Regions from separate parts of the Idiomarina sp. X4 genome, predicted to be linked through region 3. Evidence: predicted binding sites of a transcription regulator. Region 3 holds the regulator's gene; each other region holds the start of a gene.
What was found. The regulator sigma-54, encoded in region 3, starts transcription at its own class of promoters, with help from an activator protein. The targets are predictions, from matches to a motif close to GTTGGCACGNNNNTNGNNT.

Region 1 (7,624 bases), 870 kb from region 3:
GGTTTACTTCGTCCTGAATGCCGGAACGCAGTAGTTTAAAAAAGAACTGATCAAGAGACTCGGCGTCCCACAGGCGAGCCATGTAAGACTCGCCGAGTCCTAGGTTCCCACGAGACAAAGCCTCATCAAAAACAGACTCGTCATGAACTTGCATATCCCAGGCCCGGTTTCCGTTAATGCGAATATCGGCCTTGGCTAATAATTCCTCAACATACGCTTTGGACGTTGCCATAACATTTGGTCCATTCTTTACAGAAATGTCGCATTAACTTAACAGGAAGCTATAACCCTGACAATGACTACTCATTGTCCTTCGGGAGAGCGAATAAATTCCGGGTAAGCCTCTACACCGCAGTCAACTTTGTCGAGCCCGGCATATTCCTCCTCTTTCGTCACCCTGATACCCAGAGTCACTTTCAGTAAGCCCCAAACTAAGAGACTGGTCAGAAAACCCCAGGCGAGAATGATCGATAGACCGATAAACTGTGTCAGGAATACGGCACTTGAATCACTCAGCGGCACCACAAGCGTACCGAATATACCGATAACGCCATGAACAGATATCGCCCCAACGGGATCATCAATGTGCAGTTTATCTAAGACGATAATGGACAGAACAACGATAATGCCGGCGACGAGACCAATCGTTGCCGCTAACCAACTCGGCGGTGTTACTGGCTGCGCCGTAATGGCGACCAACCCAGCCAGTGCGCCGTTTAAAATCATGGTCAGGTCAGCTTTTTTAAAAAATACTTTGGTAAACGCGTAGGCTGCGACGGTTCCGCCGGCAGCGGATAGGTTGGTGTTGACGAAAGCTGAGGCAATAGCGTTGGCGTCATCGGCCGAACTTAACGCTAACTGGGAACCTCCATTAAAGCCAAACCAGCCGAACCATAAAATCAACGTACCTAACGTGGCTAAAGGCATATTCGCGCCAGGTATCGCCATGACCGCGCCGCTTCGAGAGTATTTGCCAAGTCTCGGGCCAAGCAGCAGAACCGCAGCAAAAGCGGCAGATGCGCCGGTTAAGTGGACAATACTTGATCCCGCAAAGTCGACAAAACCAAGCTCTGCTAGGAAACCGCCACCCCAACTCCAGGCGCCCTGTACAGGGTATATTAGAGCGCTTAATGCAATACAAAAAATTAAGAAGCTATTGAGTTTCATACGCTCTGCTACAACGCCTGAAACAATAGACATTGCAGTGGCAACAAACACCATTTGAAAAAAGAAACCGGCATCGGCTGAATGGGCAGTAGGCGCTGCATCCGGGTACATGACCGAGTAACCAATAAATAGGTAACTAAGGCAGGCTAATGCATACAAGGTGATGTTTTTGGTGAGTATTTCTGTCGTGTTTTTCGCTCTTACCAGGCCGGCTTCGAGCATTGAAAAGCCGGCTGCCATCCACATAACCAAGGCACCGGAGATGAGCAAAAAGAAGGTATCTAAAACAAAGGGAAGCTGAGCCAGTTGCTGCTGATAATCCATAATAGGTTCCTCTTATAAAGCGTGTTCGTCAGTTTCACCCGTTCGGATGCGTATACATTGCTCCAGCGGTGTGACAAAAATTTTCCCGTCACCAATAGTTCCGGTCTGGGCGGCGGCTTGAATCACTTCTAATGCACGATCGAGCTGGGCTTCGCTGACCGCAATTTCGATACGAATTTTAGGCAGGAAATCAACGGTGTATTCGGCACCGCGGTAAAGTTCGGTATGCCCCTTTTGGCGACCGACGCCTCTGACTTCAGACACGGTCAACCCTCGGCATCCTATTTCGAATAGGGACTCTTTAACGTCGTCTAGTTTATAAGGCTTAATGAGTGCAATGATCATTTTCATGAGCTTTACCTTGTTAAATAAATGTTGTTACCTCCTATTCACGAACCATGCCAAAAGTTAAGTTGTTGATAATGTTAAATAATTTTATTTTTATGATCGTTTCCGACCGGGAATGTGCACTATGCCAGTGCACTGCACCAAAAAGTTCTGTTGATGCAGTGCGCTCAGAAGAGATACTATTTACCAACACTATTGAATGATTACAGGGTTTAGCCATGCTGGTAGGTGAACGTCAAAGTGACTTAATTGGACAGACCGATCTGTTGCGTATTCCGTCGTTATCCGACTTGACCGGTTGCGATATATTCGTGAAATGCGAATTTCAAAACCCGGGTGGTTCGATTAAGGATCGCGCAGCTAAGCAACTTATCGAAGATGCCATGGAGCGGGGCGAACTCAAGCCTGGTATGACGGTGGTTGAGGGAACTGCGGGAAATACTGGCATTGGCCTGGCGGTGGTTGCCAAAGCATACGGCTTAAATATGCTGGCGGTGATGCCGAATGACCAGACGCCGGAAAAAGAGCGAATGATTCGCTTGCACGGTGGTGAGTTGATGGCGGTTGACCCTGTTCCGTTTAAAAATGAAAACCACTTTTACCACACCGCTCGTCGATTAGCCGAAGAGCGTGATGACTGTTGGTGGGCGAATCAGTTTGAGAACACCAGTAATGCAAGAGCGCACTACTTGCATACCGCGCCTGAAATTTGGGAACAAATGAACGGCAATATCGACGTTTTTGTATCGGTTGCGGGTACCGGCGGAACCATTGGTGGCAACTCCAAATTTTTCAAAGAGCATGACTCAACCATTGACGTGTGGCTAGCAGACCCTGACGGCTCGGGCATTTATGAGTTTTTGAAAACCGGCGAGTATGTGTCACACGGCGGGTCGATGACCGAAGGTATTGGTATTATGCGTTTGGTTGAAAACTTTAAGCAGGCCAAAATAGATCATGCGGTCAACTTACCGGACCAGGATTTAGTGACTATTTCCCGTTATGTGCGGGACAAAGACGGTATTGTGCTCGGCAGCAGCTCTGCGTTGAACGTGGCGGCCGCTCTGGCGGCGGCGCTTAGAAAAGGAGCGGGGCAGCGCATTGTCACCTTCGCTTGTGACTTAGGAGAGCGATCGGCCAGTAAGCTTTATAACCCTGAATACTTGCGTGGTCGGGAATTAAACCCGGAACCTGAAGCAATAGAAACACTGTTTGAGCGTTACCGCTCGCTGGGAGATAAGGTGTTAGATGTGAGTTGGAACAATGACTAAAAATATCGCTCTAGCGGCAGCACTGTTCAGTGTCGTGATACTGCCGTTAAAGGCAGAGGAAATACCGCAAGAAGGTTCATTGTCGAACCTTAAAGTTCCACAGTTTCTCGACATAGCGCACCGGGGGGCGTCAGGATATGTGCCTGAGCATTCGCAAGCCAGTACAGTGATGGCTCATGCAATGGGTGCAGATTATATCGAACAAGACATACAATTGACCCGAGACAGTGTTCCCGTCGTTTTGCATGACGAAGTGTTGGATTATATTACCGATGTCTCTCAAGTCTTTCCGGAAAAACACCGACCGGACGGACATTACTATGTGGTGGATTTTTCGCTTGAAGAATTAAAGCAGTTGTCAATAACGCCTCGTCATAAAGACTATGAACTGGTTTACCCGAACCGCTTCTCTAATAACGATGTTCGCTTTCCGGTTCAAACGTTAGACGAGCAATTGAAACTCATTCATGAACTGAACCGTACACGCGGCAAGAGTACCGGCGTCTATGTTGAAATAAAATCGCCACGCTGGTATCTACAACAGGGGTACGACTCAACAGCCGCCGTTATGTCAGTATTGGCACAAAACGGTTATCACGACACCATGGCGACGCCCATCTATTTACAGTCGTTTGATCCGGAAGTGCTACGCCGTTTGAAACGAGAATATAACTGGGAGCAACCGCTCATACAGCTTATTGGCGATAACGAATGGGGCATGAGTGATGTCGATTATAGCTCGATGCGCACCAGTGCCGGTCTGGAAGCGGTGAAATCTTATGCCGAAGGAATTGGTCTTTGGTTGAATCATGTGCTGGAAGGCGTTAACCAAGGACAACCAGAAGGACAGCCAAAGTGGTCGTCGGTTTTAGATACTGCGGATAATAAAGGCCTGGACGTGCACGTGTATACGTTGCGCGCGGACGACTTACCTGAGGGGGTCGAGTCTCACTCACAATTACGTCAATGGCTAAAAACGGCGGGTGCAGAAGGCGTTTTTACGGACTTCCCGGATCAAAAGTAAAACGCATTTTTAAGCCATCGGAGCCATCGTCGTAATAGCTCGCAAGCACATCAACCGTTTCAAAGCCGCAATCCTGATACCAGGCAATAGCGGCTTTATTGTCAGACTTGACCTCCAGTGAAACGGCTTTCGCTTTGGTTTTTCGTGCGCACGCAATCAACTCATTCATGAGCTTTTGACCAATGCCTTTGCCTCGTGCGTTGGGTGCAACAGCAATGGAGTAAAGCCGCCAAACCGGGCTATTCTTACGCGTAAGTACTAATGCATACCCGAGCAGTTTTTCACCATCCCGCACCACCCAACAGTGAGCCGTTGCTGAGTCAATTAAATGCTTAAAGCTGCGGCGACTGATGCAGCTGTAGTCAAAAGTCGCGCGCTCCAACCGAACTAATTCATCGAGGTCTGAAGGCTTAGCCAACTCAACGTATACATTCACTGTGGGTTACCTGTTACGCTTATTTGCGTTCGTCCAATCTGCGGTTGAAGTCGGCCATAATGAGGCGATAAAGCTCGTACCCCAGGTGCAAATCTTCCACGCCGTATTCAATGGACGGATTATCGTTAATTTCGATAACCACAGGTCCCCGGTCAGTTTGCTTGATATCGACGCCGTAAAGGCCATCACCAATCAACCGGGTCGCCTGCAATGCCAGACGAACCACGTCTTTAGGCGCATGGTGGACGCCAAGCGTTGTAAAAGAGCCGCTTTTCGCGCGAGAAGAGGACTCTTTATGGTTGTATATTTGCCAGTGATTACGTGCCATAAAGTACTGACAGGCATAGATAGGCCGATTATTTAGCACGCCAATACGCCAGTCGTATTCTGTTTTAATAAACTCTTGTGCCAGCAAAATAGTGGACTGTTCGAATAAGCCTTCAGCGATAGACTGCAATTGCTCAAGGTTCTCTGCTTTTTCAACACCCACTGAAAATGACCCGTCAGGAATTTTGAGCACGACGGGGTAACCGAGGTTGTCACCAATCGCTTTGTAATCAATGGCTGACTGACTGAGCAACAGCTTGGTTTTTGGTGTGGCGACGTTGTGTTTGTCTAGCAACTCTTTCAGAAACACTTTATTCGCACACTGAACAATGTCACCCGGATGGTCAATGACCACCATGCCATTGGCTTCCGCCTTTTTGGCGAAGTGGTAGGTGTAATGGTTAATCCGCGTCGTTTCACGTATAAACAAGGCGTCAAATTCCAGCAAGCGGTTAAAATCGTCTGCGGTAATTAACTCAGCATCGATATCGGCTTCTTTCGCCGCCTTAATGAATTGACTCAGAGCGCGCTTGTCGGAAGTGGGAATAGCCTCTTCCGGATTATGCAATATTGCCAAGTCAAAACGCAGCTCTTTGCGTGAACGCGCTTTACGCCAAACACGTTTACTGAACTGGTCTAACGCATTGCCAAAGAAGCTTTGTTCTTCGTCATTGAGCTCGTTCAACGCTCCGGCCTGCAAGGCCGAAATGTACCAACGGCCATTAAACTCAAGCTGGATTCGCAAGATGGGGCATGGGTAGCGCTCGAAAATTTGCCGGGCAAAATTCCGCAATGCTTTTTCTTCACACATACCAAAGCAAATAAGCAGTGACAAAGACTGCTTGTCAGATTGTTGCAGGTAACGCAGTAGTGATCGGTCAGTGGCATTAATGAGTAACTGATAATGTGAAAAGTTATTCACATCGTTAATGGTAGCCACCGACGGAATGACCTTTTGACCACGGGCTTCTGCCAGCAAACTGACGTAGTAGCCAGTCGACAAGTAAGACAGGTCGTTACAAAGGTTTAAAATACTTTGACGCGAATTAGAGTGAGTCGTTTGCAAGTACTCACTTGCGCTAAGTAAGCTTTGGCTAGGGTAATATGGTTGCCAATCGACCATGTCGTCAATAATGACGTGAGCCTGAGTTTGCATGATATCCTGATATAAAAAGTGTAAAACCCACGAGTTTATTTGCTTATTAAAAGCAACTGACACTATATTAGAAAGATAACGGATAACAAGCAGATTTTATTGTTTTTTTGCTTTGAAAGGAGTCAGATAAATGCTGACAATTTTGGCGAAGCTGCTGAAGGCGCTGAACTCGGAAACGAGCCCATGGGCGCTGGCTTTAGCAGTGGTTTTAGGAATGTTCATTGGTCTGACGCCGCTGTGGCGGATCCATAACCTCATTATTATTCTTGCCGCCCTTATTTTCCGGGTGAACTTAAGTTTGTTTCTGGTTTCTTTCGGTGTGTTTTCCGGTATTGCCTACCTGTTGGATCCGGTTTTCCACGACATGGGACTGAGTATTCTTAATGCATCGAGCTGGCAAGGCATATACGAAGCCGCATATGCGAGTGCTGTAGGGCGTTTGTCGATGTTTAACCACACCATAACGATGGGAAGTGTGGTCTTCAGTTTACTGGCCGCTCCTTTCGTTGCTGCGATTAGCTACTTTATTGTCGCCAACTATCGTAAGCGCATTCAAAAAGCCTTTATGAAACTGCGAGTTGTGCAAATTATTAAAGGCAGTCGGTTCTGGCAAATTTACTCGAGTCTTAGGGGGTAATTATGAAGCGGGGTATTATTCGTTGGCCCGGACTGGCCGTATTTGCCGGGTTTGTGCTGCTGTTGGTGGCTATTTCGTGGTTATTTCTGGACGCCATTATTAAGGTTACTTTAGAGCACACGCTGGGGCGTTTGAATGGCGCTGAAGTGAATATTGAACGGGTCGAGCACAACTGGTCACCGTTGGCGCTGCGCATAAAGGGTGTGCAAGTAACTAACCCCCAGCAACCGACACATAACCGGGTGCAGGTGGGGGAAGCGTCTGCTGACATTAGTCCAACCGAGCTGATTTTGGGACGTACCTTAATTGAACAACTAACAATGACTGGCATTCGTGTTAACCAGGAACGCGACAGTGAGGGGGAAGTTTACGTTCTGCCGTCAGAAGAAGACATGAAGCAATGGGCTGGACAGTCCTGGGAAAACTTAAAAATGTCATTGCCTTCAACTGACGAAATTGTCGCTCAGGTTGACTTGCGGACTGACAAAGTCATTGAAGAGTCGAAGCAAACGTATGAACAGCAGAAGCAGCAGGTGCTGGCTGCAAAAGAGGCTCTGCCGAGTGAAGATAAAATAAAGGAGTATGAGCAAAAACTGAAAGAAATAACGGACAGTGATACCTCTGGGCTTGGTGACATTGCTGCACGGAAAAAGGCGCTCGATGAACTGAAGGAATCGATTCGTAAAGACAAAGAGGCGGTCACAAACTTCCGTGACAGAGTGTCAGAAGCGAAAGACGTGCTGCAAACACAAGTGGCAGAGCTGAAAAATGCCCCCGGTAATGACATTGACAGAATCAAGTCGTTTTTTAGTATGGATGGTCAGGGCTTACAGAACGTAACTGGCTTGCTGCTGGGTGAGCAAGCAAAGCAGTGGAGCCAATACCTGTTGCTGGCCTATGAGCAGTTGGGACCGATGCTGGCGCGCTCAGACAA
Region 2 (7,624 bases), 410 kb from region 3:
TGACTGTGAATTTGACTAACGCGAGACTCGCTCACGCTCAGCACTTCACCTATCTCTTTTAAATTCAATTCTTCATCATAATACAATGAAAGCACTAAAGCTTCACGCTCTGGTAACGAAGAAATTGTCGATACCAGGGCTTTATGAAACGCTGCGTTTTCGACATCACGCTGTGGCTCATACGCCGAACCCGTCACTTGCTCCGGTATAATCGCATCTTCAGAAACGCCTAAGTCTTCAATACCGATGATTCGCCCTGAACTGACATCACGCAAAATAGCGTGGTATTCATCCAGGCCAATGCCCAGCTTGCTAGCGACTTCGGTGTCTTTTGCATCACGTCCGGTGTCATTTTCGACCTGCCGGATGGCTTCTAACACACGACGGTGGTTTCTGTGTACTGAGCGCGGCGCCCAGTCACCACGACGAATCTCATCCAGCATAGCGCCACGAATACGTATTCCGGCAAAGGTTTCAAAACTGGCGCCTTTGCTGTTATCAAAATTCCGTGCCGCTTCTAATAAGCCTATCATGCCCGCTTGAATTAAGTCATCGACTTGCACACTGGCGGGTAGTCTCGCCATCATGTGATGCGCAATTCGCTTAACCAGCCCCGTATGCTGCTCAATAATAGCGTTACGGTTGTCGGCTGTTGCGGTATAAGCGGCGGCTTTATTCATTGGCAACATCCCGCTTACTCCCGTTATCGGCAGAAGTTATCAATTGCTCAAGGAAAAATTCTAAATGCCCTCCTGCCTGAGCAGGAATTGGCCAATCCAGAGCCTTCTTCGCTAATGCTTTAAACGCCAGTGACGCCGGCGATTTGGGATACGCCAACACCATTGGTTGTTGTTTTCTAACGGCCAACCGCAAATTCTCGTCGTGAGGAACTATCGCTGCTAACTCTAATGCCACATCGAGGAAACGATCCGTGACCTTAGTCAACTTATTAAACAATACCTGCCCTTCGCGCATGTTGCGCACCATATTGGCAACAACTTTGAATTTAAACAGTCCTTGTTCACGACTTAATACTTTAATAAGTGCGTAAGCATCGGTGATTGAAGTAGGTTCATCGCAGACAACCACAAGAACATCCTGGGAAGCCCGGGCAAAGCTGACCACGGTGTTTCCAATACCCGCCGCCGTGTCCACAATAAGAACGTCGTAGTTTCCCTGCAGTTGGCTAAACGCCCGAATAAGACCGGCGTGCTCTGACTCGCTCAAGTCAACCATGGAGCGAGTTCCTGAGGTCGCCGGGACGATTTTTATGCCACCCGGCCCTTCAATTAAAATATCTTCCAGTTCGCATTGGCCGCTCAGTACATGAGACAGGTTGCGCTCAACACGCAAGCCCAGCATGACGTCGACATTAGCCAAGCCAAGGTCGGCATCAAGTACCAGTACTCGTTTTCCCTGCTTCGCCATAGCGATGGCCATATTCAGCGAGACGTTGGTTTTACCCACGCCACCTTTACCACCTGTGACGGCTATGACTTTTACTTTTGACTGTTTCATTCTTCGCAGACCGCTTGCTTGATCCATCGGGCGTATCTCTTATTTTACATCTTCGACAACAGCGTCATTGTATAACGGCTCACTCAGCGAGAAAACGCCGCATTCCAGTACGATTTTGGCACGTCTGATACCGAGGAACAAATGCTTTTGTCCATTAACCGCTCGGCTTCAGATACCAGGTAATTTGCATCAGCAACTTTAATGTCTTCCGGTACTTGCTGACCGTTGGTGATATATCCAACCGGCAGGCCGTACTCAATTGCCACACTGATACTTTCTCCTAAACTTAAGCATTCGTCCAGTTTGGTAAAAATGCAACCCGACAAAGGTAGTGTTTTGAATTGTTTAACGGCGTCATTTAACACCTGGCTTTGTGAGGTTGCCGACAATACCAGATAAGGTCGAATTCTCAGGCGGGTATTTTGTATTAATTGGCCAAGTTGCTCGCTTAAGCGCTTGTCGCGCTGACCCATACCTGCCGTATCAATCAAAATTAGGCTTTTGTCACGCAGCGACAGTAATGCATCCGCTAGCTCTTTTGCGTCTTTTGCCACTTTTACCGGACAGCCAATAATACGTCCGTAAGTCTGTAATTGTTCACTGGCACCAATTCGGAAGGTGTCAGTGGTAATTAAAGCAACTTTGTCAGAGCCATGACGCTGAGCGTAACGGGCCGCCAGCTTAGCGATGGTGGTGGTTTTGCCAACGCCGGTAGGACCAACGAGTGCCACTGCACCGCCGCGTGTCAAAATATCGTCATTGGTGGTATTCAGCTGACCTTCCAACAAATGCATGGTTTGTTCCCAGGCATCCTCGTCTGAACTGCTTTCAGGAATAAAACAGGCAATCTGATCCGCGATGCGTTCACTCAAGCCCATCGTCATAAGCCGTTGCATCAACATAGCGCGCACTGGTTCTTCGCGATCCATCTCTTGCTTCATGAGACCGCTTAACTGGTGCTCTAACAACTGACGAATACCGTTCACTTGTGAGCGCAGCTCTGCTATTGCTTCCGAGTCGTTGCTGTCCGGCGTATTAACTTGCTCAGGGAAGATATCCGCTTGTGAAGACTCTTGTTGAGCCGGCGCTGACTGATGCGCCATTTGCTGATAAATATCGTGTTTTGCCGGCGTTTCAGGTTGACCGGTCGTTTGTGCTGTCTCTTGCGGAGACGTTTGCGAAGGCGCGGCATTTTGACGCTGCAGCAATTCAGCCAACGACTGAGCCGGTGCTTCCGACTCTTGCTTTGGTGCCTGAGTATTTGCGGAGGTCTCTGGAGCCGCTTCTGGCGCACGCGCGTCAGGGTCAACAGCAGCCACTAACTCAATACCACCGTTCACCTTTTTATTGGAAAGAATAATCGCATCAGCGCCTAAGGTTTCTTTAACCTGCTGTAAGCCTCGACGCATATCCTCTGCAAAAAAGCGTTTAATTTTCACAAGCGACTCCCGTTGTCTTAGGTAGCGGTTTGTTCACCACTGTTTTGTTGTCCACCAATTGAGCTGACAATGCGAATTTGCTTGTCATCCGGAATTTCCTGATACGACAACACTCGCATACCATCGGTAGCGTGGCGCGCAAATCGCGCCATGGTTGAGCGTAGTAGCCCGGATGTCAGCAACACAGACGGTTCCCCGTTTATTTCCTGCTGCTGATGCGTTTCGCGTAACGACTGTTGCAAGCGTTCGGCTAAACCGGGTTCAATACCGGCGCCTTGCTGATTTCCGTCGTTACCAGCCATCTGTAGTGACTGATGCAACATCTGTTCCAACTCTGGCGCCAAAGTTATGACAGGCAGTTCGGTTTCACCTTCTGAGATATCCTGAACAATCAGACGGCGCAGAGAAATTCGAACGGCAGCCGTTAAGACATCAGGGTCCTGACTGCGTCCTGCGTACTCAACTAACGTTTGTACAATGGTGCGCATATCACGTATCGCAATGCCTTCATCTAGCAAGTTCTGCAGAACTTTGACAAAGTTACCCAGTGACAATAAATCAGGAATAAGTCCTTCCACCAATTTCGGATGCGTGCGACCCAGGCGATCCAACAGCTCCTGTGCTTCTTCATGGCCGAGTAACTGCGATGCGTGGTTAGTGACAATTTGGCTTAAGTGAGTGGCCACTACCGTCGCAGCATCTACTACGGTGTAGCCCAAAGTTTGTGCGTGTTCTTTTTGATCGGGGCGTATCCATACTGCGTCCAGGCCGAAAGCAGGGTCAGTAGTTTTTTCGCCTTCAAGTTCACCAAAGACCTGGCCTGGGTTAATAGCAAGCTCCCAGTCATGGCGAATTTCCGCTTCACCCATGGTCACACCCATTAGGGTAATTCGGTAACTGTTCGGGCCTAAATCCAGATTGTCTCTGATATGAACCGCCGGCACCAGGAAGCCGAATTCCTGCGACTGCTTCTTACGTACCCCTTTAATACGGGATAAGAGCTCGCCACCCTGCTGCTTGTCTACCAGAGGAATAAGGCGATAGCCCACTTCCAGACCAATGGTGTCAACATGGCGAACATCGTCCCAGGACAATTCTTTTTGCTGTGCTTGTTGAACTTGCTGCTCTTGCTCTTTTTCAACCAGTTCGCCCTGTTCAACCTTATTCTTTTTAAGTTTGAAATACGCCGCGCCAGCCAGAACCGCCGACATGCTCAGGAAGGCTAAGTGCGGCATGCCCGGAATAACCCCCATAGCAAACAGCACTGAGCTAGAAATAACCAATACTTTCGGGTTGTCGAGCAACTGCAGAACCACCGCGTCACCCATGTCTTTGCTGTCATTTTCGCGGGTAATGATAATAGCGGTTGCAACAGACAATAACAGCGCGGGAATTTGAGCGACCAAACCGTCACCAATGGTCAGCAAGGTATACACTTCGACCGCTTCACCGAAAGTCAGGCCGTATTGGATCATACCAATCAGCAGACCACCGACAATGTTGATAAGCAGGATAAGAATGCCGGCAATGGCGTCGCCTTTAACGAACTTACTGGCACCATCCATCGAGCCGTAGAAGTCCGCTTCCCGAGTGACGTCACTACGTCGAGCTTTGGCTTCTTCCTGGTTAATAAGGCCGGCGTTCAAGTCAGCATCAATAGCCATTTGCTTACCTGGCATGGCGTCCAACGTAAAGCGAGCGGTTACTTCGGAGATACGCCCCGCACCCTTGGTGATAACCACGAAGTTGATAATGACAAGAATGGCGAAGACGACTAAACCAACGGTGTAGTTACCGCCGATGACAACACTACCAAACGCTTCAATGACGCTACCAGCAGCGCCTGGTCCATTGTGACCCTCTAGTAGAACGATACGTGTCGATGCCACGTTTAAGCTAAGCCGCAATACTGTGGCGATAAGCAGAACGGTCGGAAAGGCAGCGAAATCCAGTGGCCTTTGGGTATAAACCGCTACCAGCATAACCACGAGCGATAGTGTAATAGAGAACGAAAACAGAATATCCAGCACCATAGCCGGAATAGGCAGCACCACCATCGCCAAAATGGCCATAATGGCTAAAGGCGTACCAAAGCCTTTAATTAAATGGGCATTGTTTTGCGTGAAATTTCTTAAACTTACTAACTTTTCGGCACCGCTCGCCATACGTCTTCCTGTTGCGTCAAAAAGTTGAACCTGCGGTGTTTTATTCAAGAATCGAGCCAGCTTTTTAAGTACTTGCTGACAATACGGTACGAGCTAGCTTACAGACATTTTTTGGCCTACGGCTAAACTATCAGCACTTTGAATAACAGGGGGCTATGTGCGCGGTTACTCCTTAATCGAATTACTAATTGCGCTGGCTATAACAGCTGGGCTAGGCGCCTTGTCGATGCCTTTGTTCAAACAGCAGACTGAGAGTTTATTACTGCAGCAGGCAAGTTCTCGCTGGTTGTCGTATTTACATCAGATCAAAGCAAAGGCACAACGAGCAGAGAGCGGCATAACTGCGGAGCTGGTGCCTCTCGAGGGGCGTTCAAAGGTGTTTGAGTTGGCAACAGAGTCGACTTATAGCTCAACAAGACCGTTAATATTCTACGATGATTCTGGTGGTGCGTCGCCCGGTCATATTCGCATTATGAACAATAGCAATACCGTGAAAGTCATTATTAGCAGTAAAGGACGTATTCGCTCCTGTGTCAGTCATGGAGCATCTTTGCCGAGTTTGTCCTTATGCTAGACAGAAACCTTGCTCAAAAAAGTCATGGGTACAGCTTAATTGAAGTGCTTATTGCTGCGTCACTGGGAGCCATTATTGTCATGACCGCACAAAAGCTATTGCAATGGCAGAAAGGCGCTCAACATAGCTCGATATCGAAGGCAGTTTTTATGTTGAACGGGCAAGCGGTTGCAGGGGAGTTTTTTAGCAGTTTAAGCAACGCGGTGGTTGACGGCATGCAACGCCCAGAGCGTGGTTGCTACGTCTTCCCGACACAAGACGGAGGCTCTGTCGGCTTTCGGGTTAGACATTATCAGTTGCAGCATAACCCAATGACACTGGACTGTGCGGGTTATGGTTGGCAGTCATTGACCGACAGAGCTCAGTTTAAGGTTTTGGAGTTATTGGTTGAAACCAGCGCTTCATTAACTCCTGAAGACAGCTCTAAATTATTTATTAACCTGTCGACTTCACGAGACACAAAGGAAGGTATTCAGGAACAGCAATTTAAGCGGACACTTACCGTTTTCTCTCAGTAACAGAAATGGATATTCATTATGAAAGCGAAAGGATTCGCGTTGATACTGACGTTAGTGACACTCATAAGCCTGAGCTCCGCGAGCTTGGCCGCCTTGTTATTTTACGCACAAATGGTGGAGGCTCAACAAGCGCACCAATGGCAAGTGCTTTCTAAACAAATTGAGGCAGACTTTAACCAACAAAAGGCGCTTTATGAGTCAGCGCAGCAGTAAAGGTTTTTCACTGGTTGAGACATTAGTCGCTTCCGCACTTGTGGCGATGTGGGCTGTAAGCAGCCAGCAACTGCTGCAGATTGGGTTGGCTGCTATTAAAAGAGCTGAACGCAAAGCCCTGGCTGTTGAGGTTTTAAATAGTTATATACAGGACTCTCACCGTACTTGGAAAAATGGCTCTCCTCCGGCACCTGAAGCCAAGGTTAACGGATTTCTTATCAACTCCATTATTAACTTAATAGACGAGAACAATGCTTCAGTTGATACCGAAGTAACCTGGGGCGAAGACAACTCTTACTCGTTACAAATCTGGTTATCTCGATAAATTAGCAATAACTTATTTATAATATATAATGAATAAAATAGAATGGACAAAAAGAGCCGCAAAGAGAGATGAACGCACCTACTGACGTACAAATTATTGAGAAAAATGGGCAACCCGAATATGCCGTTATTCCCTACGAAGATTATATCGCCTTGCTCCACTCTCAAAACAGCAATGAATTTATTCCTCACGAGGTAGTAGAGCTCAGCCTATCAACAGGCGGCAATATGGTCGCGGCCTGGAGAAAGTTTAAGAAAACTAGTCAGGCGGAGTTAGCGGGTAAGCTTGGTATTTCACAATCAGCCGTCGCGCAGATGGAGCGCCCGGGGTATAACCCAAGAAGCGATACGTTAAAACGCATCGCTATTGCGTTGGATATTAGTCCGGAACAGTTATTTTAACAGCCACTAAAACTAAGCTGCTGGATGAGGTCTTAATTCTGGTGGAATAGAGAAAGTGATGTTTTCTTCGCGACCACTGAGCTCTACTGCGGTTTTGCCGCCCCAGGACTGCAACTTGGCAATGACTTCCTGCACCAATACTTCAGGTGCTGATGCGCCGGCTGTGACAGCGACTTTCTCTTTGTCTTCAAGCCACGACTTATCGATACAGCTGGCATCATCAATTAAATAAGCCGGTGTGCCCATCTTTTCTGACAGCTCACGCAAACGATTTGAGTTCGAGCTATTGCGCGCACCGACGACCAGCATTATATCCGCGTCACTTGCCAGTTCACGCACAGCATCCTGACGGTTTTGTGTTGCGTAGCAGATGTCGTCTTTGCGAGGACCGTTAATATCAGGAAACTTTTGACGCAGGGCTTCAATAACATCAGCGGTGTCATCAACCGACAACGTTGTTTGGCTCATGTA
Region 3 (7,624 bases):
CGACAAAACCCAGGCATTTAATGAGCTTCTGACTCATCACAGCGTGAATGCTGAACAGACTGCCTATGTCGGAGACGACACACCCGATCTTCCGCTGATACAGCAGGCCGGCATTGGTGTTGCAGTAAAAGACGCGCACCCTTCTATTCAGCAGCAAGCTCAATACATTACCCGCTGTGCCGGTGGCTTTGGCGCGGTTCGTGAGGTGTGTGACTTGATTATGTTAAGCCAGGGGCTTTTGCATGACGCCAAAGGAGCCAGTGTGTGAATTGGCGCATCGTCGGTATTATCGTTCTTCTGTTTGGTGCCGGACTACTGCTCGTTCTGCGCCCCTTTAGTGACGATGGCAGAGAAAGCGCTGCCACGGCGACAAAACTGATGCAGCCAGATTTTACCGCCTACGGACTTGAAACCAAAATATTCGAAAGTGATGGCGTCCTGGCGCATAAGATTCGCTCAGAAGAAATGGCTCACTACAACCAAATAGGTTTAACCGAGCTCAAGCAGCCTCAATACTCAATATTTTCGGAAGACGGCACAGAGACCTGGCAAGTCACCGCCGAGCAAGGTACCTTTTACGATGATAAAACGCTGATTCTGGAGCGTAGCGTTGAAATATTAGCGTTGCAGGAAAGTTCTCCCATACAGCGCGTTATGACAGAATATCTGGTTATCGACTTAGCCAATGAATCAATGAGCACTGAATACCCGGTATTAATGCGAGGTCCGCAAGTGGAAGTTCGCGGAGATGGTTTAAGCGCCGACATGAGCGCAGAAATGATGGAGTTAAAACGACATGTTAAAACGGTTTTCCAGCCTAAGTCTTAGCTTTTTTGTGCTTATCGCATTGCCTTTGACGGCGATGGCGCAAGGAAAGGCTGACTTTAAAAAGCCGATGGAAGTCGAGTCAAGCCATGAGCAATTCGACATAAAAAACAATAAGTTAGTACTTACTGACAATGTTGTTATCCGTCAGGGCACACTACTTATTAAGGCGGACCGACTCGAAGCCTCTGCCAGCGAAAGCGGCGAGCAGGCGGACACCTTTATTGCAGAAGGTTCACCGGCAACCTACACGCAGACCCTGGAAAACGGCAACGATATTAGCGCTCAGGCAAATAAAATAACCTACTTCCAAGTCGAACAACGTCTCGAGCTCAGCGGGGACGCGAAAATCTCTCAGGGCACAAGCAGTTCAAGCGGTGATACGATCGTCTACGACTTAGCCGCACAGACGATCTCTGCAAGCAGCTCTGATGCCGATAACGGGCGCGTAATTACGATATTTACGCCGAAAACAAAAGACGACAAAACCGACAACGAGAACCCTTAATTATGGCCACCTTACGAGTCAAACATCTTGCCAAAAGCTTTAAGCGTCGTCAGGTTGTAAAGGACGTTAGCCTGGAGGTCAGTCAGGGCCAGATTATTGGGCTCTTAGGGCCCAATGGTGCGGGGAAAACAACGACGTTTTATATGATTGTCGGCTTAATCAACAGCGACAAAGGCCAGATTTTACTAGACAAAGACGACCTAACGTCTCTGCCAATGCATGAGCGTGCTCGCCGCGGAATTGGTTATCTACCGCAAGAAGCATCGATTTTCAGAAAGCTGACCGTGCGCGATAACCTGATGGCGATATTAGAAACCCGTAAAGAGCTTTCAGCGGACGCTCGCGAAGAACAGCTCGACTCGCTTCTTGAAGAGTTCAATATTGGTCATATTGCGAACAGTCTGGGGATGAGCTTATCCGGCGGTGAGAGACGTCGTGTCGAAATTGCCCGCGCCCTTGCCGCAGAGCCCACGTTTATTCTTCTGGATGAGCCCTTTGCAGGCGTCGACCCAATTTCGGTTATCGACATTAAGAAAATTGTTGAACATTTAAAGCAGCGTGGTATTGGTGTACTTATTACAGACCACAATGTCAGAGAAACCTTGTCCGTTTGTGAGCATGCGTACATTGTTAGTCACGGAGAACTTATTGCCAGCGGAGATGCAGAAAGTATATTATCGAATCAACAGGTTAAAGATGTTTACCTCGGTGAGCAGTTCACCCTTTAACGTGATACCGGGACGATAACCATGAGACAAAGTCTGCAGCTAAAAATTGGTCAGCAACTGACCATGACGCCTCAGTTACAACAAGCGATACGCTTGCTGCAGCTTTCTTCGCTCGACTTACAGGCTGAAATTCAGGACGCGCTGGACAATAACCCGTTACTGGAAGTTGAAAGCGAACAACCTCATGACGGTGACAGCACCGACTCCCCTCATTCGTCAAATAAAGACGACAGTCAGCGTGAAACCTCCGATGTTATAAAAACTCAGGAAATGCCAGAAGACCTCCCTGTGGACAGCACATGGGATGATACCTATTCATCGTCGACTCCTGCTACCGGAGCGGCCTCAAACGGCAAATCCTACGACGGTGACTATGAGGTGTACCAAGGCTCAACGAGCGAGTCTTTGCAAGACCATCTGATTTGGCAAATGCAACTGTCGCACTTTTCTGAAGAAGACACTGCGATTGGCGAAGCCATTATCGAAGCCATTGACGACAATGGTTATTTAACAACGAATATTGAAGACATTATTGAGTCTGTGCGCTTACCCGAGGTTGGCGAAGAAGAAGTCTGCATGGTACTCAAGCGCATCCAACACTTTGACCCAGTCGGTGTCGGCGCACGTACCGTCAGCGAGTGCCTGGCGATTCAATTACGACAACTGGACGACAGCACGCCGTTTAAGCTCGCTGCTATCACTCTGGTTAGCGAGCATATGGACTTGCTGGGCAACCGAGACTTCCGCAATATCCAGAAAAAGCTCAAATTAACCGAAAATGACTTACGTGAAGTCATGCGGCTGATTCAGCAAATGCACCCGCACCCGGGCGAACAAGTTGCTCAACAAGAAGTTGAGTACGTGATTCCTGACGTTGCGGTCATGAAAAAGAATGGTCGCTGGGTGGTCGAATTAAACCCGGATAGCGTACCTAAATTAAAGGTCAATGAAGAATACGCGGCACTGAGTAAAGCGGCGAAGTCCTCGGCAGACAGTCAGTACATTAAAAACCATACACAGGAAGCGCGTTGGTTTATTAAAAGTCTGGAGAGTCGCAATGAAACGCTGTTGAAAGTTGCCAACTGTATTGTTCAGCGCCAGCAGGGCTTTTTTGAGTACGGTGAAGAGGCCATGAAACCAATGGTACTCAATGATGTCGCTGAAGCCGTGGAAATGCATGAAAGCACCATTTCACGGGTAACAACGCAGAAGTTTCTGCACTGCCCACGAGGCATTTTTGAATTAAAATACTTTTTCTCTAGCCATGTCAGTACAGAAGGTGGAGGTGAGTGTTCAAGTACCGCAATACGTGCTTTAATTAAGAAGTTAGTCGCTGCAGAAAACCGTAGCAAACCATTAAGCGACAGCAAAATCGCTGAACTGATAGCCGAGCAAGGCATCAAAGTAGCGAGGAGGACAATTGCGAAGTACCGGGAATCACTGAATATTCCCTCATCGAGTCAACGCAAGAGTCTTTTATAACTTGTAAACTGCAGAAGGAAGACGTTATGCAAATTAATCTTACTGGTCATCATATCGATATCACTGAGTCTCTACGTGAGTATGTGGACACAAAATTTGCTAAGTTAGAGCGCCATTTTGACCATATCACCAACGTTCACGTCATCCTTAATGTTGAAAAAACGAATCAAAAAGCGGAAGCTACCGTGCACCTGAACGGCGGCGAGATTTTCGCTGACTCTGTTCACGATGATATGTACGCAGCCATTGATGGTTTAATCGATAAGCTTGACCGTCAGGTTATTAAACACAAAGAAAAAATGAAAAAGCATTAGTCCATGCAAATAAGTGAGTTGTTAAGCCCCGACTGCACCAGGTGTGCAGTCGAGGGTGCAAGTAAAAAGCGGTTATTAGAAACCATTAGCCAAATTGTCGCGCCAAAACTGTCAGGCATTACTCGTCATGACATTTTTGAAAGCTTGGTTAACCGTGAACGCTTAGGAAGTACCGGTATTGGTTTAGGTATTGCTATTCCTCATGGGCGACTCGCTAAAGCCAGCCATCCGGTTGCGGTGTTATTGACGTTAGACGAGCCAATCGAGTTTGACGCGATTGATAACCAACCTGTGGACATTATTTTTGCGCTGTTAGTGCCAGAGTCAGAGCATGAAAATCATTTGCAGACATTAGCAGCCGTTGCCCGTCGCATGAATGACAAAGACTGCACCCGCGCGCTTCGGAACGCTGAAAGTGACAACGCACTTTATCAATTATTTATTGGGGAAGGTGAAGATAAGCCATGCAACTGATTATTGTCAGTGGTCGCTCGGGATCGGGTAAAACTATCGCCCTTCGAGTACTCGAGGATCTTGGCTTTTACTGCGTCGACAACTTACCCATTAGCCTACTTCCCACGCTGGTTCATGCGGTCATGGAGCAGTATTCAAAAATTGCCATCAGCATTGACGTTAGAAACCTGCCCGAACATTCGGAAGAGCTGCTTGACTCGCTAAACTTTTTACCCAAAGGGGTTGAACCAGAAGTACTGTTCATTGATGCCGACGACAACACCTTACTAAAACGCTTTGGTGAAACACGCCGTTTGCACCCGCTCTCACAAAAGGAGTTACCTTTAGTTGATGCGCTTCAGGCAGAACGGAAGTTGCTCGAACCAATTATGGAGCGCGCCACCTGGCGCCTGGACAGCAGCGACTTATCGTTACACCAGTTAAGTGAAGAAGTGCGCGAGCGTGTGCTCGGCCGAGCAGACAAAAAACTGATTATCGTTTTTCAGTCTTTTGGTTTTAAGTATGGACTGCCGAAAGACGCTGATTTTGTATTTGATGCACGCATATTACCAAACCCGCACTGGCAACCTGAACTGAAGTTGCTAACCGGCTTAGATGCAGACGTACAGCATTATTTTCGCCAACAGCCGTTGGTCACGAAGTTTGTCTATCAGCTCGAAAACTTTTTAGGCACTTGGCTGCCTCACTTTCAACGCAGTAACCGCAGCTATTTAACGATTGCGACAGGCTGTACTGGTGGGCAGCATCGCTCCGTTTATATTTCACAGCAGTTAGCGGAGCGCTTTGAACAAAAATCAGTGAAAGTTCAGGTTCGTCACCGGGAGTTAAAGCAGCATGAGTAAAGCTTGCAAGACGCTTGTTATACGCAATAAACTGGGCCTTCATGCTAGGGCTGCGACCAAACTTGCGCAGCTCACACAGTCATTCAAGTCAGAAATTACCGTTCAGCAGGGTGAACAATGCGTTAACGCTGCCAGTGTGATGTGCTTAATGCTGCTCGCCAGCCAACAAGGCAAGTCGGTCGAAGTTTGTGCCGAAGGCGATGATGCAGAAGACGCATTAGTAGCGGTGAGCGAATTGTTCGAAGATCGCTTTGAGGAAAACGAGTAACCAATGATAGCCGAGCTGTCCGATAAAGAATACGCCATGCAACGAATTCAGGAGGTTAACTCTGCGTTAGCCGACGGTATGTTCGTGGCAGCTCGACGCATGCTGCACAACATGCCGGCCTGCGATGTCGCTTTACTACTAGAGTCTTCTCCACCGAAAAGCCGTTCTAAAATCTGGAAGCTGGTCGATATTGACGAGCACGGTGAAATTCTTGAAGAGCTGAACGAAGAAGTTCAGAAAGACATCATTCGTCAAATGGCGCCAGAAAACCTGGCGGCAGCGACCGAAGGCATGGACACCGATGACCTCGCCTACGTTCTGCGTGGTTTGCCGGAGCCGGTGTATCAGGAAGTCTTAAAGTCGATGGACGAAGGCGACCGTGAGCGGGCAGAAACTGCTCTTTCCTACGCAGAGGACAGCGCTGGCGGTATCATGAATACCGATACCATTACGGTACGCTCAGACGTCACTATCGACGTTGTATTGCGTTATCTGCGTCTTAAAGGCGAATTGCCCGAAGCAACCGATAAACTCTATGTCGTTGATCGCAATGAGAAAGTCACTGGTGAGATTTCGTTGACTCAGTTACTTACAGTCGACCCCAGCCGCCGCATCGATGAAATTATGTCATCGGATATTACGACCATACCCGTCGATATGGAAGAAACCGAAGTGGCTAAGCTTTTTGAGCGACATGACTGGGTTTCTGCACCGGTTGTCGATAGTGAGCAACAACTTGTGGGTCGTATTACGATCGATGATGTAGTTGATATTATTCGTGAAGAAGCTCAGCACTCGATGCTCAGTATGGCGGGCTTGGAAGATGACGAGGATACCTTTGCGCCGGTATTGAAAAGTACCCGCCGCCGTACCGTATGGCTTGCGGTTAACTTGGTGACAGCCTTATTAGCCGCCATGGTCAGTTCACTGTTTGAAGACATACTGGCGCAAATGGCCATACTGGCTATTTTGAACACCATAGTTCCTAGTATGGGCGGCATTGCCGGTAGTCAAACCTTAACACTGGTTATTCGAGGTATGGCGCTCGGCCATATCGGATCCAGTAACTCCCGATGGTTAATCGGTAAAGAGCTCGCGATAGGCTTCTTAAACGGCGTAATATGGTCGGTGCTTATTGCTGCAGTCGTTGCGCTTTGGAAGCAAGACTTACTGGTTGGCGGTATTATCGCGTTCGCTATGATGATGAACCTATTAGCCGCAGGGCTGGCGGGGGCAACCGTTCCGCTTATGTTGAAGCGTTTTAACATTGACCCTGCACTTGCCGGTGGCGTAATTTTAACCACGGTGACCGATGTCGTCGGTATTTTCGCCTTCCTTGGCTCAGCGACTCTCCTGCTTTCTTAAGCGCCTTAGTGTTGTAAAGGCAGGCTAATGACCTGCCACACTCATTTGTTCTAACAGTACAGAGCCAGTGTGCAATGCATGTCGTTCATCGGTATCGTTGCCAATAGCAACGATGTTCGCCAGCATATCTTTTAAGTTGCCAGCTATTGTGACTTCTTCAACTGGGTACTGAACTTCGCCATTTTCGACCCAAAAGCCTGCAGCGCCGCGAGAATAGTCGCCGTTAACGAGGTTAACGCCCTGCCCCATGACTTCAGTCACCAAAAGCCCGGTTCCCATTTGCTGGCAAAGCTGCTGTAGCGACTTATCCTGTTGACTGACCCGCCAGTTATGAATACCACCTGCATGGCCGGTCGGTTGCATATCCATTTTACGAGCCGCATAACTGGTCAATAAGTACGTTTCCAATACGCCCTTATCGACAATAGTTCTATCCTGTGTTTTAAGACCTTCGGCGTCAAATGGTGTGCTGGCTAAGCCGCCAACAATATGAGGACGCTCTTGAATAGTCAGCCATTCCGGGAGCACTGATTTTCCTAAATAATCGAGTAAGAAGCTCGACTTGCGGTACAAGTTTCCGCCGCTAATGGCTGAGACGAAATGCCCAAACAAACTACCCGCAATATCAGCACGAAAAATGACCGGAACCTTGGCCGTTGGAACCTGTCTGGCCCCCAAACGAGACAAGGTTTCGTTAGCGGCATCTTCTGCCACTTTTTCCGGTGTCCATAAGTCAGATGTTTTTCTCGCCACGGTATAACTCATATCACGCTGCATTTTATCGCCTTCACGAGCAATAAGCGCACAACCTAAGTTAT
Region 4 (7,624 bases), 180 kb from region 3:
TGTCCCCCAATCGACATAGCGGCCAATACCGCAAAAGTCATGAAGCCCAAACCACCTGCCTGTATCAGCACCGCTAGTACGGTAAGCCCAAACACGCTGTAGGTAGCACCAGTATCAACCACGACCAACCCAGTTACAGTGACTGCCGAGGTCGCGGTAAACAAGCTTTCTAACCAAGTTATCGGCTGTTCGGTGGCGCCGGGAATTTTCAGTAATAACGTGCCCAGCAAGATCAAACAGGCAAAGCCTCCTGATAGAATGACCGGAGGGCTTGCCTTAAACGCCTTACGCTTACGTCTCCCTGGTCTACGATACAGCCAAGCTAAAGAAGGTAGCCACTGTTTCATGAACGTTCTTTCAGTTTTGGTGCTATAGATTTAAGCGCTTTTAAACTGCCAGCCATGACTAACGTTTCGTTACCTTCTAACTCCATTCCCATTGGTGGGTTAGTTGTTACTTCGTCACGCTTTTTCAGCAGAAGAATATGAAAGAATTCAGAGTCCTCGGATGAAATGTCGCTCAAGGTTTTCCCTTTTAAATACTCACCAATATGAATTTCCACACAAAACCAGTTATGCCCAAGCGACATGTATTCATTCACCATGGGGTAATTCAGTGACTGCGCTACACGAATGCCCATTTCCTCTTCCGGATGAATAATGCGGCTCACCCCCAGTTTGGAGAGAATCTGATGGTGTGACTTAGACGTGGCTTTGGCCCAAATTTCTTTTACACCAATGCTTTTCAGGTGCAAAACACACAGCAAACTGGCTTGAAGATCCTCGCCAATGGCCACTAAGACGACTTCACAATTGGCGAGGTCGAGCTCTTGCAGCGCTTTTTCATCGGTCACATCGGCTATGGCTGAATGCGTCAGCACTTCTGCCATGGCTTCAACGGCTTTTTCGTCTGAATCGACACCAATCACGTGATGTCCAAGGTCTAAAAGCTCCATTGAGGTTCGGGCGCCGAAACGCCCCAAACCGATAACACCAAATTCAGCCATGTTTTACTCCTCCTAAGCTATTGTCACGCTCTTATTGCGCTTTCGCTGGTGCCAGGAACAGCGCATTCATTAGCAAGGTGTTCAAGCCATCCATGTAAGCCCGGTAGGTTGGCTCTTGAGTAAAGCTAATCACCATACCTTTTCCGCTGGGTTGCCATATTAGCAACGGCTTATAAGGCAGCTGCTTAGCAATATCATCCCATAAGAAACCGCTTGCCAGCATCGTATCTGCGTCGGCAAACCACGCAATGTTGCGACCATGGTTAATGTCGATAGGGGTCAGCACGTCGTTGCCATTATAAATGCTGACGACCTGCGGTTTTACACCCGCACTTAACCAATGGTCAGTATCGACTTGCGCATTTAACAACGCACCCGGCACCCAGTCTGGATCAGCGCCATGCGGTTTTATTTCCGTTAAAAATTGTTCCCGGCTTTCAATCACTTTGCCGTCAATTTTCAGCTCTTCCACTGGCTTTTCCACACCGTCTTCCGGTACTTTGCGCTCGAGCTTCGTACTAAGAAGACCCGCATCGACAGCCCAAGCTGACGCACCACCTAAGGTCAATAAGACCCCTCCATCTGAAACCCACTGCTTTATTTTCTCGATGGTTCCGTCAGTGAATACGCTGTCATACCCGCCTTCCGGCAAAATCAGTACATCTAAGCCGTCCAAGTCATCCTGAATCAGCTGCATGGTGCGAATAGCGGTCACTGGGTAGCCCATTTGACGTTCAATCACGAAGCGAGTGTGGCCAGCGTTATAGGCACTGACTGGCTCATCCCAGGCAATGGCAATGTTCGGGGCTTCTAACTGACTGACATTGTGCGAACCAAAGTTCGGACCTTCAGTTATCCAGCTGGTATCGACACCTTCCACTGTCGCGCCGGACTCTTCCGCCAATTTTTGCAGAGTTTGTGACAGCTCACTACCGTTATCCGCAACCGTCAGAATAAGAGAACCACTTGGAAACTCGCCCGCTGTTTCATGAATAAAGGCTAACTCGCTTTGGCGTACACTTAAGCCTTCACGTAAGGCAGAAGTTAAAAAGCGCCCCGCGTTCATGTCGCCCCAGCGCACTAAATAAGCTACTTCTGCATCAGGATTAATTACTTTACCCGGGGCAATACGACCTTCTTCAACCATTGCGGTTCGCACGTCAGGCAGGTCGTCGCAACTGTGGCTGTCCACATTAAACATCAGTGGCAACGACCAGCCGGTTACGTCATATATTTGGTCTGGCAGGTTATTCTTGCGACGCTTTTCCTGCTCTTTCAGGAAATCATCTGCCATGTCGACCTGTTCGTCCATTAATGTGCGAATGAGGCGGTGCGAGGGTTGCGCCATATCAACGATATAAGCGCCCGATTGGTAGTCAACGTCGCACACTTCAAAAGCCTGCTCTGCCTGCTGCACTTCGATACCTTGCTCAACCAGTAGCGACGCCAGCTTGCGTGCGCCAGCAGGGTCATCTGTTGCCGGTAAAATCAACGAACGAACGTCGCCGTCTTCACCCGCTTCAACGGCGGACTGACGATAATCCCAGAATTTCTGTAATAACGCTTCACGACGTTCCGACACCGTTTGAATGGTCGAAATAGACGCAATAAAGTGCTGTTGAACGCCGTCTGCATAGGTCAGTACGTCACCGTCTTTGCGGTTAAACAAATGACCGCGGGCGGACGCCATTTCGTACGTCATTGCCACCGAGCCGTAATAAAGCGGCCAACTGGCACCGTAGCCCGGATAAAACGCATCGAAAATTTCGCGAGTGAAATAGTCGAACCCTTTTTTGTCGAACCACTGGCCGTTATTTTTGCCTATCCAGTTCAAGCTTTCGCGCTGAGACTCTGTAATTAACGGGTTATAAGGACGCGCTTCCGGCGTAAAGTAGTAAGTTGAGTCGCCGCCCATTTCATGCAGGTCAACAAACACCAGCGGGTAATACTTCAGCAAAGCCTCAATTTGGCCGCTAATTTCTGGTTGCGTGAGTGCAATCCAGTCACGGTTCATATCGAATAAATAATGGTTTGTGCGCCCGTTTGGCCAGGGCTCATTATGTTCAGCACTACGGCGATCACCCGAATGTTCCAGGCCAACACTCATATAGTAGCGGTCAACAAAACGTGCTCGCCCGTCTGGGTTTTGCAGTGGGTCAATAAAGACCATGGTGTTGTCTAACCAGCGCTGTGTTTGTTCGCGCTGATCATGCAACAAGTGATACGCCGTCATCATCGAGGCTTCCGGCGAGGAAATTTCGTTGCCGTGAACCCCGTAAGACAACCAGATACTACCTGGTAGCTCGTTAATCAGTTTTTCTGCTTGACTGCGACTGGTCTTACGCGGATCCGCCAGTGATTGCATGCCTTGCATAAAGTTGTCAAAGTCGGCAATGTTCTCTTCGCTGGAGATAACCGCATAATACAATTTACGACCTTCCCAACTCTCGCCGTACTCCAACAGCTTCACCTGCTTAGGATAAGCCGCTTTCAGCGCCTCAAAATAGCGACTCATGTCTGCCGGGCTGGTTATCTTGGTACCTATTGGATAACCAAGCACCTGCTCGACCGTTACTTCCGAATCGGCATAGTTGGCTTCAGGTAGCAGTGAGCTTTCTCCAGCCAGTTGCTGGGCATGTGAGGGAAAAACAAACCAAGAAGCGGCGACAAGCGCCGCAATTTTGAGACTGCGCATGGTCATTCCTGTTGCTTTTGCGCGCCGCCGAAACAGCGCTAGGTTTCTTATTATGTCCCCCTAATGTAAAAGCTTGAGCACGGGAAGTGAAGCGCAATTTAGAAATGTATGACCTAATCCACAGTTACTGACACGACCCACAACAAAAGTCTTTACCGTGCTCTGGCGTTGCTGCCTGCTTTTCAACGAAAAGTACGTTGTTTTCCAGATGAATGTGCTCGCGCAAATCGTCCTGTAGCTCTTTTAAGCCCTTGTACAGAGCTGTCCAGGTGCCGCAGGCGCCTTCTGGCAGGGTCAAATTGTTGGTTAGCTCATCAATTTTCGCCAATTCTGTTTCGTGCTGCACGTGCTCTTCTTCCATTACTGAAATAGGGCCACTTGGGTACACACCACGCGACAACATTGGGAAAAGAATTTGCTCTTCTTTCATCATATGGCTCTCCAATTCCTGTAACATAGCGTCCAGGTGCTCGGCTAAGCCGTGTGGTGCGAGTTCATGGTCACCATGTACGTCTTCTACTTTCATTGCCAGCTGCTTAAGCTCTGGTAATTGCTCGCGATGGCGTTGATGAAAACGTAAATAGACGTGCTCGACCAATTCCTGAGCCGTAGCTTGCTGCCATTTTGCTTCGCTGTCCGTCAAACGTTGTTGTAAATCACTCATGCTAAACTCCTTAACTAAATCCGTAACTCCAGGAACCATTCCCGGAAAAAACATGAATTACTGATTAGAATTGCAACAAGTGCGCCAACTTCTACCCCATTGTGATTATTGACTCTCAGAGCACCAACGGTACTATCAACCCTAGCCATTAGGGTAGTTTTTACCGAGACAGTGAATTTAACCATGCTACAAGAAAGTGTTTTAGCCGACTTACTAACAGAGCAGCCAGCGGCTGTACGACTACAAAACCTGGTCAGTACGTTGCGACGCCATTTTAACTGTGGTGCAGTTGCATTGCTGAAGCTGGATAACGAAGTGCTGCAACCCATTGCCGTGCAAGGGCTTGTCCGCGAAGCTTTGGGCCGTCGCTTTGTGTTAGCGCAGCATCCGCGTTTAGCGACACTGCTGTCGTCACGTTCAGCCGTACGCTTCGAACACGACTCTGCCCTACCTGACCCTTACGACGGTTTACTGGCCGACCAACCGGGCGACGCATTACCCGTACATGACTGCATGGGCATTAGTTTGTATTTGGAGAGCAAATGCTGGGGCGTACTGACACTCGACGCATTAGAGCCCGGAACATTCACTGACGACTCCATTATTGAATTACAAAAATTCAGCTTATTTGTAGAAACCGCCATTCGCATTGGCCAGTTAGAGCAGAACGTTCGCGCACTGCGACAAGGGCAAAAACACTCGGTTGAACACAGCAGTACAACCGACGCCAATGAGTCAGAAATTATTGGTGAAAGCAAAGCCATTCATGCGGTATTAAAGGAGCTTCGGGTTGTCGCCGGTGCCGATTTGCCCGTATTGCTATTGGGCGAAACCGGGGTCGGTAAAGAGCTTTTCGCGCGGGAATTGCACCGCTTGTCACAACGCAGCGACAAGCCGCTGATATACGTAAACTGCGCCGCACTTCCTGAGTCGTTGGCGGAAAGTGAATTGTTCGGCCACGTAAAAGGGGCGTTTTCCGGCGCAACCAGTGACCGCTCCGGCCGCTTCGATGCAGCCAATGGCGGTACCCTGTTTTTAGATGAGGTGGGTGAATTACCGCTATCTATACAGGCGAAACTGCTGCGTGTGCTGCAAAACGGTGAAATTCAACGCCTCGGCTCCGACAAATACCGCAAAGTCGATGTACGTATTATTGCTGCGACCAACCGGAACCTGAAGCAGCAAGTCAGTAACGAAACCTTCCGCGCCGACTTGTACCATCGTTTGTCCGTTTACCCTCTGCCAATACCACCTTTGCGTGAACGTGACGACGATGTCTCGATTCTGGCCGGACACTTTTTAGAACTGAACCGAGCGCGTTTAGGCTTACGCGCCATTCGTTTGTCGCCGGAAGCTGAGCTGGCTATTCAACAATACCAGTGGCCGGGTAACGTTCGAGAACTTGAGCATGTCATTAGTCGGGCCGCCATTAAGCTTCTGAGCCATGGCATCGACAAAAACGACATAGCCAGTATTGAGCCCGAAATGCTCGACTTAGATGTACAATTGCCGTCTATGGCTGACTCGGGGACTCAAAGCAATGATGCGAACTTGCCAACGCAAAATTTGTCGATGAAAGAAGCCGTAAACTATACGCAACGCAAAATGATAGAAGCCGCACTTGCGCGTAACGATGACAGCTGGAGTAAAGCCGCCAAAGAGCTGAAGCTGGATTCCAGTAACTTACATAAAATGGCTGCCCGGTTAGGAATGAAGTAATGACCCGAGAGCTTTTAATGAAAATACTGTGGCGATCGCTGGCCGCTTTCTTTGTTTTGCTGGGGCTTATTGGCATTGCGCTACCAGTTATGCCCACCGTACCGTTTCTTATTGCGGCGTTATGGGCCGCGAGTAAAGGCTGGCCAAGGCTGGAAACCTGGCTGGTCAATCATCCAAAGTACGGACCTGATATTCGGGCCTGGCGCGACAACCGAGTGGTAAAGCGCCGTTCTAAAGTCATTGCACTGGTGATGATGGCCGGTGGTTACGTCATTTTATGGCTGTTCGTACCACAAGTGCCCGTTTGGCTGAAAGTAACCGTCGGCGTGGTATTGGTCACCGTGGGTACCTGGTTAGCCAGCCGTCCTGAGTCTGTGCCTTTACCGCCAGAGGAGTCATTATGAATAAGACCCTGTCCACTGAGCAGATGATGCGCTACAACCGTCATATTGCGCTGCCGGCAATGGATATAGATGGTCAGGAAAGTTTACTAAACAGCCATATTCTGATTATTGGCATGGGCGGCCTTGGCTGTGCTGTGGCACCCTATTTGACGGCCGCCGGTATTGGCGAACTGACATTGGTAGATGATGATACTATTGACCGCCACAACCTTCAGCGACAAGTGTTATTTTCAGAGCGCAGTGTCGGTGAACCAAAAGTCGAAGCAGCTAAGCGTCGGCTAGCCGAGCTTAACAACGAAACCGTCATTCATACGGTAAACGCCAAAGTAGATGAGTCTGCGTTGAGTCCGTTGGTAAAAGGCGCGACCCTAGTGGTCGATTGCTGCGACAACCTAGCAACACGCAACGCTGTGAATAAAACCTGTCTGCAACACAAAACGCCTTTAGTATCCGGCTCAGCCATTCGCTTTGAAGGGCAAGTGGCAAGCTTCACTATGCAGAATGACAGCGCGTGTTATGGGTGCTTAAGTCAGTTTTTTGGCGAGCAGCAACTTAGCTGCACCGAAGCCGGGGTGTTGTCGCCGTTGGTAGGTGTCATTGGCACAATGCAAGCCGTAGAAGCCATAAAAATAGCGGCCAACATCGGTCAGCCGCTTTATTCTTCATTATTACTGTTTGACGCATTGCACAGCGACTGGCAGCGGATGAATTTACAAAAGCACCCTAACTGCCCCCACTGCTCTAAAGCTTAGCCCGGGTTACCGTCTGCTCGCGGCGTAGTCAGTACTTTGAAGTAAACGACCACGTAAATGCCGTACGCAATAGCCCAGGCTAACGTGCTCAGCATTAACCACTGACTGGTCAACTCTGGTATAAACCAGATAAGAAAAACACGCGTTACTGCCGCAATAGCCACCAATAGGAATGCACCCCACATTATCGGTTTAGGCTGAAGCGGACGCCCACTATGGCCTAACGATACGCGAGCTATCATGCTTAGAATCATGTTACCCATAGCGCCAGCGGTCAGTGCGTGCATGGCCAGGCTTTGCGTAATTTCAATACCCGCATAGCGCAGCGCAAACAGCGCTAAACCGATTGGAATGAACCAGTACGCAATGTGCAGCGACCACAAC

Region 1: the regulator sigma-54 is predicted to act here: its motif matches at 1,879-1,897, upstream of CWC33_RS07835 (P-II family nitrogen regulator).
Region 2: the regulator sigma-54 is predicted to act here: its motif matches at 5,165-5,183, upstream of flhA (flagellar biosynthesis protein FlhA).
Region 4: the regulator sigma-54 is predicted to act here: its motif matches at 4,436-4,454, upstream of CWC33_RS04635 (hemerythrin domain-containing protein).

Annotation. Positions count from the first base shown of each region.
Region 1 covers NZ_CP025000.1:1,640,255-1,647,878, forward strand. The annotation lists gene cfa (cyclopropane fatty acyl phospholipid synthase) at 1-232, opposite strand, end outside; gene CWC33_RS07830 (ammonium transporter) at 304-1,491, opposite strand; gene CWC33_RS07835 (P-II family nitrogen regulator) at 1,504-1,842, opposite strand; gene CWC33_RS07840 (cysteine synthase A) at 2,058-3,110, shown strand; gene glpQ (glycerophosphodiester phosphodiesterase) at 3,103-4,134, shown strand; gene CWC33_RS07850 (GNAT family N-acetyltransferase) at 4,109-4,570, opposite strand; gene CWC33_RS07855 (RimK family protein) at 4,590-6,053, opposite strand; gene CWC33_RS07860 (DUF2062 domain-containing protein) at 6,184-6,690, shown strand; gene CWC33_RS07865 (TIGR03545 family protein) at 6,693-7,624, shown strand, end outside.
Region 2 covers NZ_CP025000.1:367,673-375,296, forward strand. The annotation lists gene CWC33_RS01860 (RNA polymerase sigma factor FliA) at 1-680, opposite strand, end outside; gene CWC33_RS01865 (MinD/ParA family protein) at 673-1,545, opposite strand; gene flhF (flagellar biosynthesis protein FlhF) at 1,602-2,957, opposite strand; gene flhA (flagellar biosynthesis protein FlhA) at 2,975-5,122, opposite strand; gene CWC33_RS01880 (prepilin peptidase dependent protein A-like protein) at 5,349-5,696, shown strand; gene CWC33_RS01885 (prepilin-type N-terminal cleavage/methylation domain-containing protein) at 5,690-6,214, shown strand; gene CWC33_RS01890 (Type II secretion pathway-like protein) at 6,233-6,427, shown strand; gene CWC33_RS01895 (PulJ/GspJ family protein) at 6,408-6,752, shown strand; gene CWC33_RS01900 (helix-turn-helix domain-containing protein) at 6,821-7,153, shown strand; gene ispH (4-hydroxy-3-methylbut-2-enyl diphosphate reductase) at 7,166-7,624, opposite strand, start outside.
Region 3 covers NZ_CP025000.1:773,840-781,463, forward strand. The annotation lists gene kdsC (3-deoxy-manno-octulosonate-8-phosphatase KdsC) at 1-268, shown strand, start outside; gene lptC (LPS export ABC transporter periplasmic protein LptC) at 265-828, shown strand; gene lptA (lipopolysaccharide transport periplasmic protein LptA) at 797-1,333, shown strand; gene lptB (LPS export ABC transporter ATP-binding protein) at 1,336-2,061, shown strand; gene CWC33_RS03720 (RNA polymerase factor sigma-54) at 2,083-3,543, shown strand; gene hpf (ribosome hibernation promoting factor) at 3,570-3,857, shown strand; gene ptsN (PTS IIA-like nitrogen regulatory protein PtsN) at 3,861-4,331, shown strand; gene rapZ (RNase adapter RapZ) at 4,322-5,173, shown strand; gene CWC33_RS03740 (HPr family phosphocarrier protein) at 5,166-5,441, shown strand; gene mgtE (magnesium transporter) at 5,445-6,806, shown strand; gene pmbA (metalloprotease PmbA) at 6,831-7,624, opposite strand, start outside.
Region 4 covers NZ_CP025000.1:955,802-963,425, forward strand. The annotation lists gene CWC33_RS04620 (TrkH family potassium uptake protein) at 1-347, opposite strand, end outside; gene CWC33_RS04625 (potassium channel family protein) at 344-1,006, opposite strand; gene CWC33_RS04630 (M14 family zinc carboxypeptidase) at 1,038-3,701, opposite strand; gene CWC33_RS04635 (hemerythrin domain-containing protein) at 3,826-4,365, opposite strand; gene norR (nitric oxide reductase transcriptional regulator NorR) at 4,549-6,084, shown strand; gene CWC33_RS04645 (YbaN family protein) at 6,084-6,488, shown strand; gene moeB (molybdopterin-synthase adenylyltransferase MoeB) at 6,485-7,240, shown strand; gene CWC33_RS04655 (NnrS family protein) at 7,237-7,624, opposite strand, start outside.